2 regions of the Variovorax humicola genome follow, and region 1 is predicted to be linked to the other one. Evidence: riboswitches for the same ligand, from Rfam matches in the RefSeq annotation. Region 1 holds a riboswitch; the other holds the start of a gene.
The links. Region 1 has a riboswitch for glycine ahead of gcvT (glycine cleavage system aminomethyltransferase GcvT). Riboswitches for the same ligand answer to the same signal wherever they lie in the genome.
Positions count from the first base shown of each region.

Region 2: it holds a riboswitch for glycine, as region 1 does, so the genes downstream of both, WKW80_RS18375 (D-amino acid dehydrogenase) here and gcvT (glycine cleavage system aminomethyltransferase GcvT) in region 1, are expected to answer to the same signal.

Region 1 covers NZ_JBBKZV010000040.1:24,981-28,145, forward strand. Annotated here, with positions in the region: gene gcvP (aminomethyl-transferring glycine dehydrogenase) at 1-253, opposite strand, end outside; gene gcvH (glycine cleavage system protein GcvH) at 266-640, opposite strand; gene gcvT (glycine cleavage system aminomethyltransferase GcvT) at 671-1,840, opposite strand; glycine riboswitch at 1,888-1,990, opposite strand; glycine riboswitch at 2,003-2,106, opposite strand; gene denD (D-erythronate dehydrogenase) at 2,115-3,125, opposite strand.
Region 2 covers NZ_JBBKZV010000011.1:14,077-17,241, reverse strand. Annotated here, with positions in the region: gene WKW80_RS18375 (D-amino acid dehydrogenase) at 1-1,170, opposite strand, end outside; glycine riboswitch at 1,199-1,307, opposite strand; gene WKW80_RS18370 (hypothetical protein) at 1,369-1,794, shown strand; gene WKW80_RS18365 (M20/M25/M40 family metallo-hydrolase) at 1,852-2,460, shown strand; gene WKW80_RS18360 (TetR/AcrR family transcriptional regulator) at 2,717-3,165, shown strand, end outside.

The sequences.
Region 1 (3,165 bases):
GCGCGACCTTGTTCTTCGCGGCAATGGCTTTCAGTTCGGCCAGCGCGGCTGCTTCGGTGGTCGCGGGCGGCAGGTCCATCGGCGCCGAGCGACGAATGGCCGGCGGCACGATGCCGTCGATCAACTCCGCTCGGGTGGCGTGGCCGATGACGGGCAGCATGCGCGCCTCATCGGCCGGTTCGATGCCGATGTGGCGCGCGACGAACTCATCGGCGTTCTCGAGTTGACGCAGGGTGGGGAGGGCGTTGGACATCACGGCGGTCGATCAAGCCTCGGCGGAGAATTTCTCGTAGCTGGTGGCGTCCATCAGCGCATCGAGTTGCAGGGCATCGCTGAGCTTGACCTTGAAGAACCAGCCGGCCGCGAGCGGGTCGCTGTTGGCGAGCGAAGGGTCGGCGCGCAGCGCCTCGTTCACTTCGGAGATTTCACCGGACACGGGCATGAAGACATCGGCCGCGGCCTTGACCGACTCGACCACGCCGGCCACTTCGCCTTGTGCATAGGTCTTGCCGACTTCGGGCAGGTCGACGAACACCACGTCGCCCAGCGCATCCTGTGCATGCACGGTGATGCCGACGGTGGCGGCATCACCGCCGGTGGACTGGACCCACTCGTGGTCCTTGGTGTATTTGACAGTCATGAAAGCTCCTGAGAAAAGCAAGAAAGAAGATCAGCCGCGGTAGTAGCGGGTCGGCACGAAGGGCATGGTGGTCACTTCCATCGGCACGGGCTTGCCGCGCACGATGGCCTGGATGCGGGTGCCGGGTTCGGAGAAGGCCGTGGCCACGTAGGCCATCGCGATCGGGCGGTCGGCCGTCGGGCCCAGCAGGCCGCTGGTCACCCTGCCGATGGCGTGGCCCTCGAAGGATTGCAGCTCGGTGCCGTCGCGAACCGGCACACGCTCCAGCGCCACCAGGCCGACGCGCTTGCGGGTGAGCGTTTTCTGGTCGACGTGTCCGGCCAGGTCGGCCGCCACCGCCAACTGCGCCAGGATCTTGTCCGCCCCCGGAAAGCCGCCCGGGCGCGCGCCACCGGGCCGGCGCACCTTCTGCATGGCCCAGTTGAGCGAGGCTTCGACCGGCGTGGTGGTGGTGTCGATGTCGCTGCCGTAGAGGCACAGGCCGGCTTCGAGGCGCAGCGAGTTGCGCGCGCCGAGGCCGATGGGCTTGACCTCGGGTTGCGCAAGCAGCAGGCGGGCGAGGGCGTCGGCATCGCTTGCGGCGACCGAGATTTCGAATCCGTCTTCCCCGGTATAGCCGCTGCGGGTCACGAAAGCCGGGATCGAGCCGATCCGCACCGAGCCTCCGGTCATGAAAACGAAGCGCTCGACGCCCGGGGACAGGCGCGCCAGCGTCGCCGCCGCCTGCGGGCCTTGCAACGCCATCAGCGCGTGGTCCGGCAGCGGCCGCACCTCGCACCGTGTGCCGATCCTGGCCGTGATGTAGGCGATGTCAGCCGCCTTGCAGGCCCCGTTCACGATCACGAAGATCGAGTCGTCGCCCTCGTTGAAGAACATCAGGTCATCGAGGATTCCGCCGTTGTCGTCCAGCAGCAGGCCGTAGCGCTGCCTGCCCTGCGCCAGTCCGATCACGTCGACCGGCATCAGCGTTTCGAAGGCCGCCGCTGCTTCCGGACCGACAAGCCGCAGCTGCCCCATGTGTGAAATATCGAACAAGCCGGCGGCTTCGCGCGTGTGCTTGTGCTCGGCCATCAGGCCGGTCGGGTATTGCACCGGCATCGAGTAGCCCGCGAAGGGCACCATGCGGCCGCCGAGTTCGGCATGGAGGGCATGCAGCGGCGTCTTGAGGAGTACTGCGGCGGTGTCGGATGGAGTGGCCATGAGGCTTTGTTCCAGTGGGGCAGTCGAGTTCCATGGCAATGCCACGGGCCACTCCTGCTGTCCGCTTTACCTGAGAGATTCGCCCCACGATCGGGGTTTGCTCCTTCGGTGGACCGCCTGGTTGCGCGGCCTCTCTCCAGCAAGAAAACGCCCATTGGAGCGGGCGCCTCGTCAGTCCTTTTGCCTGAGCGTTCGGACCCGTGCTTTTTCGGGGGCCTGCGCCTTCGGCGGCCCCGGCAACCGAGGCGCTCTCCTGACCGCCGGAATTCTACTGTCAGGCCGCGACGGCGAGCTTCACCGCTTCGGGATTTTCACGGACGTAGTCGCGCACGATGGCTTCGATGCTCTCGTCGGCGTACAGGCCCAGCTCGCGTGCGCGCACCCATTCGAAGCGGCCCGGCCAGCCGCTGATGATTTCGCTGACATCGCGGTCAGGCCGGATATCGAGCAGGTCGATTGCGGCTGAACCACCGATGCGATACAGCGCCTGCACCATTTCGTCCACGCTGGCACACAGTGACGGCAGGTTGACGGCGGTGCGGGGTCCCCATTTGCCGTGTGGCGCGCTCGCGGCGCAAACAAGCCCCTCGATGGCGCGCGCGGGAGACGAGATTGCCACCAGCGTGTCAGGCGGCACCAGGCAACGGGCTGGCCGGCCGGCCAGCGGCTCGCGGAACATGCCGCTGAGAAAATCCGACGCCGCGCCATCGGGTTCGCCCGGCCGCACGCACACCGTCATGAGGCGAACGCTGCGCGCGTGGATGAAGCCCTTGCGCCCATAGTCGGCCATGAGTTGCTCGCCGATGAACTTCTGGGTGCCGTAGCTGGTCTGGGGCGTGGGCAGCGTATCGTCCTCGATGACATGGGGCAGCGGCGCGCCGAACACGGCCAGGGAACTCGCGAACACGACCAGCGGCCGGGTGTGCTGGGCGCGGCAGGCTTCCAGCAGCGCATAGGTCCCCAGGAAATTGCTGCGCATGCCGAGTTCGAAATCTTTCTCGGATTCGCCGCTGACGGCGGCCGCCAGATGGAAGACCACCGCCGTCTCTGGCGGCAGCGCCCGCTGTGGACTGTCCGGGGCCAGCAACTCGCACAGGTCGCCGACGATCAGGTTGACCCGGGGATGGTCGGCCAGGTCGCGCGGCGGATGCACGCGGTCGACCAGCGTGATCATGCCGATGCGATGTTCCTTGCCGCCGCCGACCCCGATTGCGCCTTTCGCCAGCAGCCTGCGCGCCAGGCGCACGCCCAGAAAGCCAGCACCGCCGGTGATCACGATTTGCATTCGTTGCTCTCCTGTCCAGCCAGCTCAAAGCGATGTCATA
Region 2 (3,165 bases), on a different contig from region 1:
GCCGGTGTTCAGGAAGAAGTTGGGCAGGCGCGTCTTGCCGATCATTGGCACGTTGCTGGGCGTTGCGGGGCGCAGGCCGGTCCAGAACTGGGCGCGCGTTGTGTCGCCGGCGCCCGGGAAGAGTTGTTCCACGCGCCGCACGATCGCCTCGCAACGGACGCGGTTCAGGTCGCGGTCGTAGCCGTTGAGCTCGGCCGTGCCGGCAATGCGCATGCGGTCGCCGCGGCCGTCTTCCGAGGTGTAGCGCGAGAACACGAGCTTGAACTCGTCATCGGTCAGCGAGACCTGGTACGCCTTCGACGCATCCTTTACCGGCAGCGTCACCGAATAGCCCTTGGCCGGATAGATCGGCAAGTCGATGCCCAGCGGCTTGGCATAGATGGGGCTCAACGAGCCCATCGCCATCACATACGCGTCCGCCTGCAGGCGCTGGAAGCGGCCCTCGATGTCAGTGGCTTCGACGTGCTCGATGTTGCCGCCGGCTTCGCGGATCGCGGTCACGGTGTGGCTCATCAGGAATTTCACGCCGCCCACTTCGCAGAGCTTGACCAGTTCGCGCGCAAATCGGTTGGCGTCGCCCGATTCGTCTTCGGCCGTGTAGGTGGCGCCGGCGAGTTGCGGACGGATGTGTGCCAATGCCGGCTCGAGCTTTACCGCTTCGTCGGCGGATATGACGACACGTTCGCAGCCCAATGCGCGCATTTGCTCGGCCGGCTTCAAGGCGCCATCGAACTCTTTTTGCGTCGTGTAGAAATGCAGGATGCCCTGCGTGCGCTGGTCGTAGCCGAGGCCGGTTTCGCGACGCAGTTCCTGCAGCATGCTGCGGCTGTAGGTGCCAAGGCGCACGATCTGCTCGATGTTGTGCCGGGTGCGCGCCGGCGTGCATTCGCGCAGGAACTGCAAGCCCCACATCCACTGCCGCATGTCGGCACGGATGCGAAACAGGAGGGGCGCGTCTTCCTTGCCCAGCCATTGCAACACCTTGATCGGCGCGCTTGGGTTGGCCCACGGCTCGGCGTGGCTGACGGAGATCTGGCCGCCGTTGGCAAAGCTGGTTTCAGCGGCCGGTGTGGCCTGGCGGTCGACCACGGTGACTTCGTGGCCGAGCTTCTGGAGGTAATAGGCCGAGGTGACGCCGAGCAAGCCGGCGCCCAATACGATCACGCGCATGAGAGGTCCTTTGAAAGTGATTTCAAAAGCCGCTCCCCCTGTCCTTGGTACCTGAGAGTTTCGACCTTGGCGCCCGCCAGGGTGTTGCTCCTTCGGTGCATCAGGCGTGGGCCTGATGGCTCTCCAGACGGCGATATCGATGGATGCAGTACATGGCCACGGGGCCGACCTGAGCGTTCATGGGAGTTTGCGCCTTCGGTGGAGCGACCGCGGTCGCTCGCTCTCCTGCAATCGGCGATTCTAGTTTCGGACGTGCCAAGGCGGCAACTGGAAGCAATTGAAGCCTGCCACTTTGACCTTGATCTGTCCCTGCGCTACCACGCGAAGCTCAGTGCGGGCCCAGGTCTGGCGCGATCGGCGAGTCAATGCCGGCAATTGTTCAACGTGAAGGTCGGCTGCGACTTGTGCGAAAGACTTGGAGACACCGGCGCGGCGAGCGCATTGTGGGTGTTGGGCCTGACGAGTCTGGCCGCCTGGGAAACCGGTGCCAATGCACTGGTGATCAACACACGGCGCAACGATGGCGCGACCGTCCTGGCGCTGCAACCCATGACCGCAGCCTATCGTGCCCTATTCAAGAAGCGTCCCTGTGAAGCCATCTGCCGCGCTTTGCCGGCGACGTGATCCAGCCTTCAAAGGGTCGCTCCATGGTTAGAGCTTGGTGAAAGAGCAGCGCTCACTATCTGCAGGGTCCAGAAGCAAAGGATCCCCAGCGCCGCGCTACCGCATCAGGGCGTGGATCCGATGCAGTGCGCGGCGAGCATCGTGCTGGGCCTGCAGAGCCTCGTTTCACGCGAAATCAGCGCACACCAGGCCGCCGTCGTCACCGTGGGGGCGATGCAGGCGGGCGAGGTCTACAACATCGTGCCCGAACAGGCCGTGCTCAAGATCGGCGTGCGTGCGCTCGACCCCGCGGTGCGCGCGCAGATCGAACGGCGGCTGCAGGCGTTCGTGCACGCGCAGGCCGACAGCTATGGCCTGAAGTGCGAGGTCGACTACCGCCAGCAGTATCCGGTGCTGGTCAGCCATGCGGACGAGACCGCGTTCGCTCGGGGGGTGGCGGTGGACCTGCTGGGTGCCGACAAGGTCCGCGAACGGATGCCCACCATGGGCAGCGAAGACTTCGCCTACATGCTGCAGGCAGTTCCCGGCGCCTACATGGTGCTGGGCAACGGGACCGGCGAGGATGGAGGCTGCCTGTTCCACACCCCGCGCTTCGACTTCAACGACCGAGCCTTGCCGCTGGGGGCGGCCTATTGGGTCCGACTGGCGCAGACTTTCTTGATCTGATCCACTTACTTCGGTGAAAAGGATCTCGACGAGCAAGGCCCGAGCAGCCTTGCCGGAGCGATCGCGGCTCACCCGGTGCAACGCCTTGCTGCCGATGAAATCGGCGCCTTTGCTTGTGGCCATTGGTGATGCGAAACGACGCCAGAAATTCGCCTTCGACGCCCAATAGCCCGGTAATCTAGTGGGTCTTTGCGCTTCTCTTCGAAACGAATCCACTACAAAATAGCACGACCGTTCGTATTATTAATTGCCGCCCATGCCCATCTCCGCCGCCTCGGCCAAGTCCTCGCGCTCCGCCCTGAAGGGCCAGCAAACCAAGGCTGCCATCGTCGACGCCGCGCTGAACCTGGCCGCGCAGATCGGGCTCGAGGGCTTGTCGATCGGCGCCGTGGCCGAACTCACGCAGATGAGCAAATCGGGCGTGTTCGCCCACTTCGGTTCGCGCGAAGAGTTGCAGATCTCCGTGGTCCGCGAGTATCACTCGCGCTTCGAGCAGGAAGTGTTCTATGCCGCGATGTCGGCGCCGCGCGGACTGCCCCGTCTGCGCGCGATGTTCGACAACTGGATGAAGCGCACCTCGGTCGAGATCGACTCGGGCTGCATCTACATCAGCGGCGCCACCGAATTCGACGACCGCCCGGGCCCGGTGCGCGATGCGCTGGTCGAATCGGTCAGCAAGTGGCAGGGGGCCGTCTTCCGCGCGGT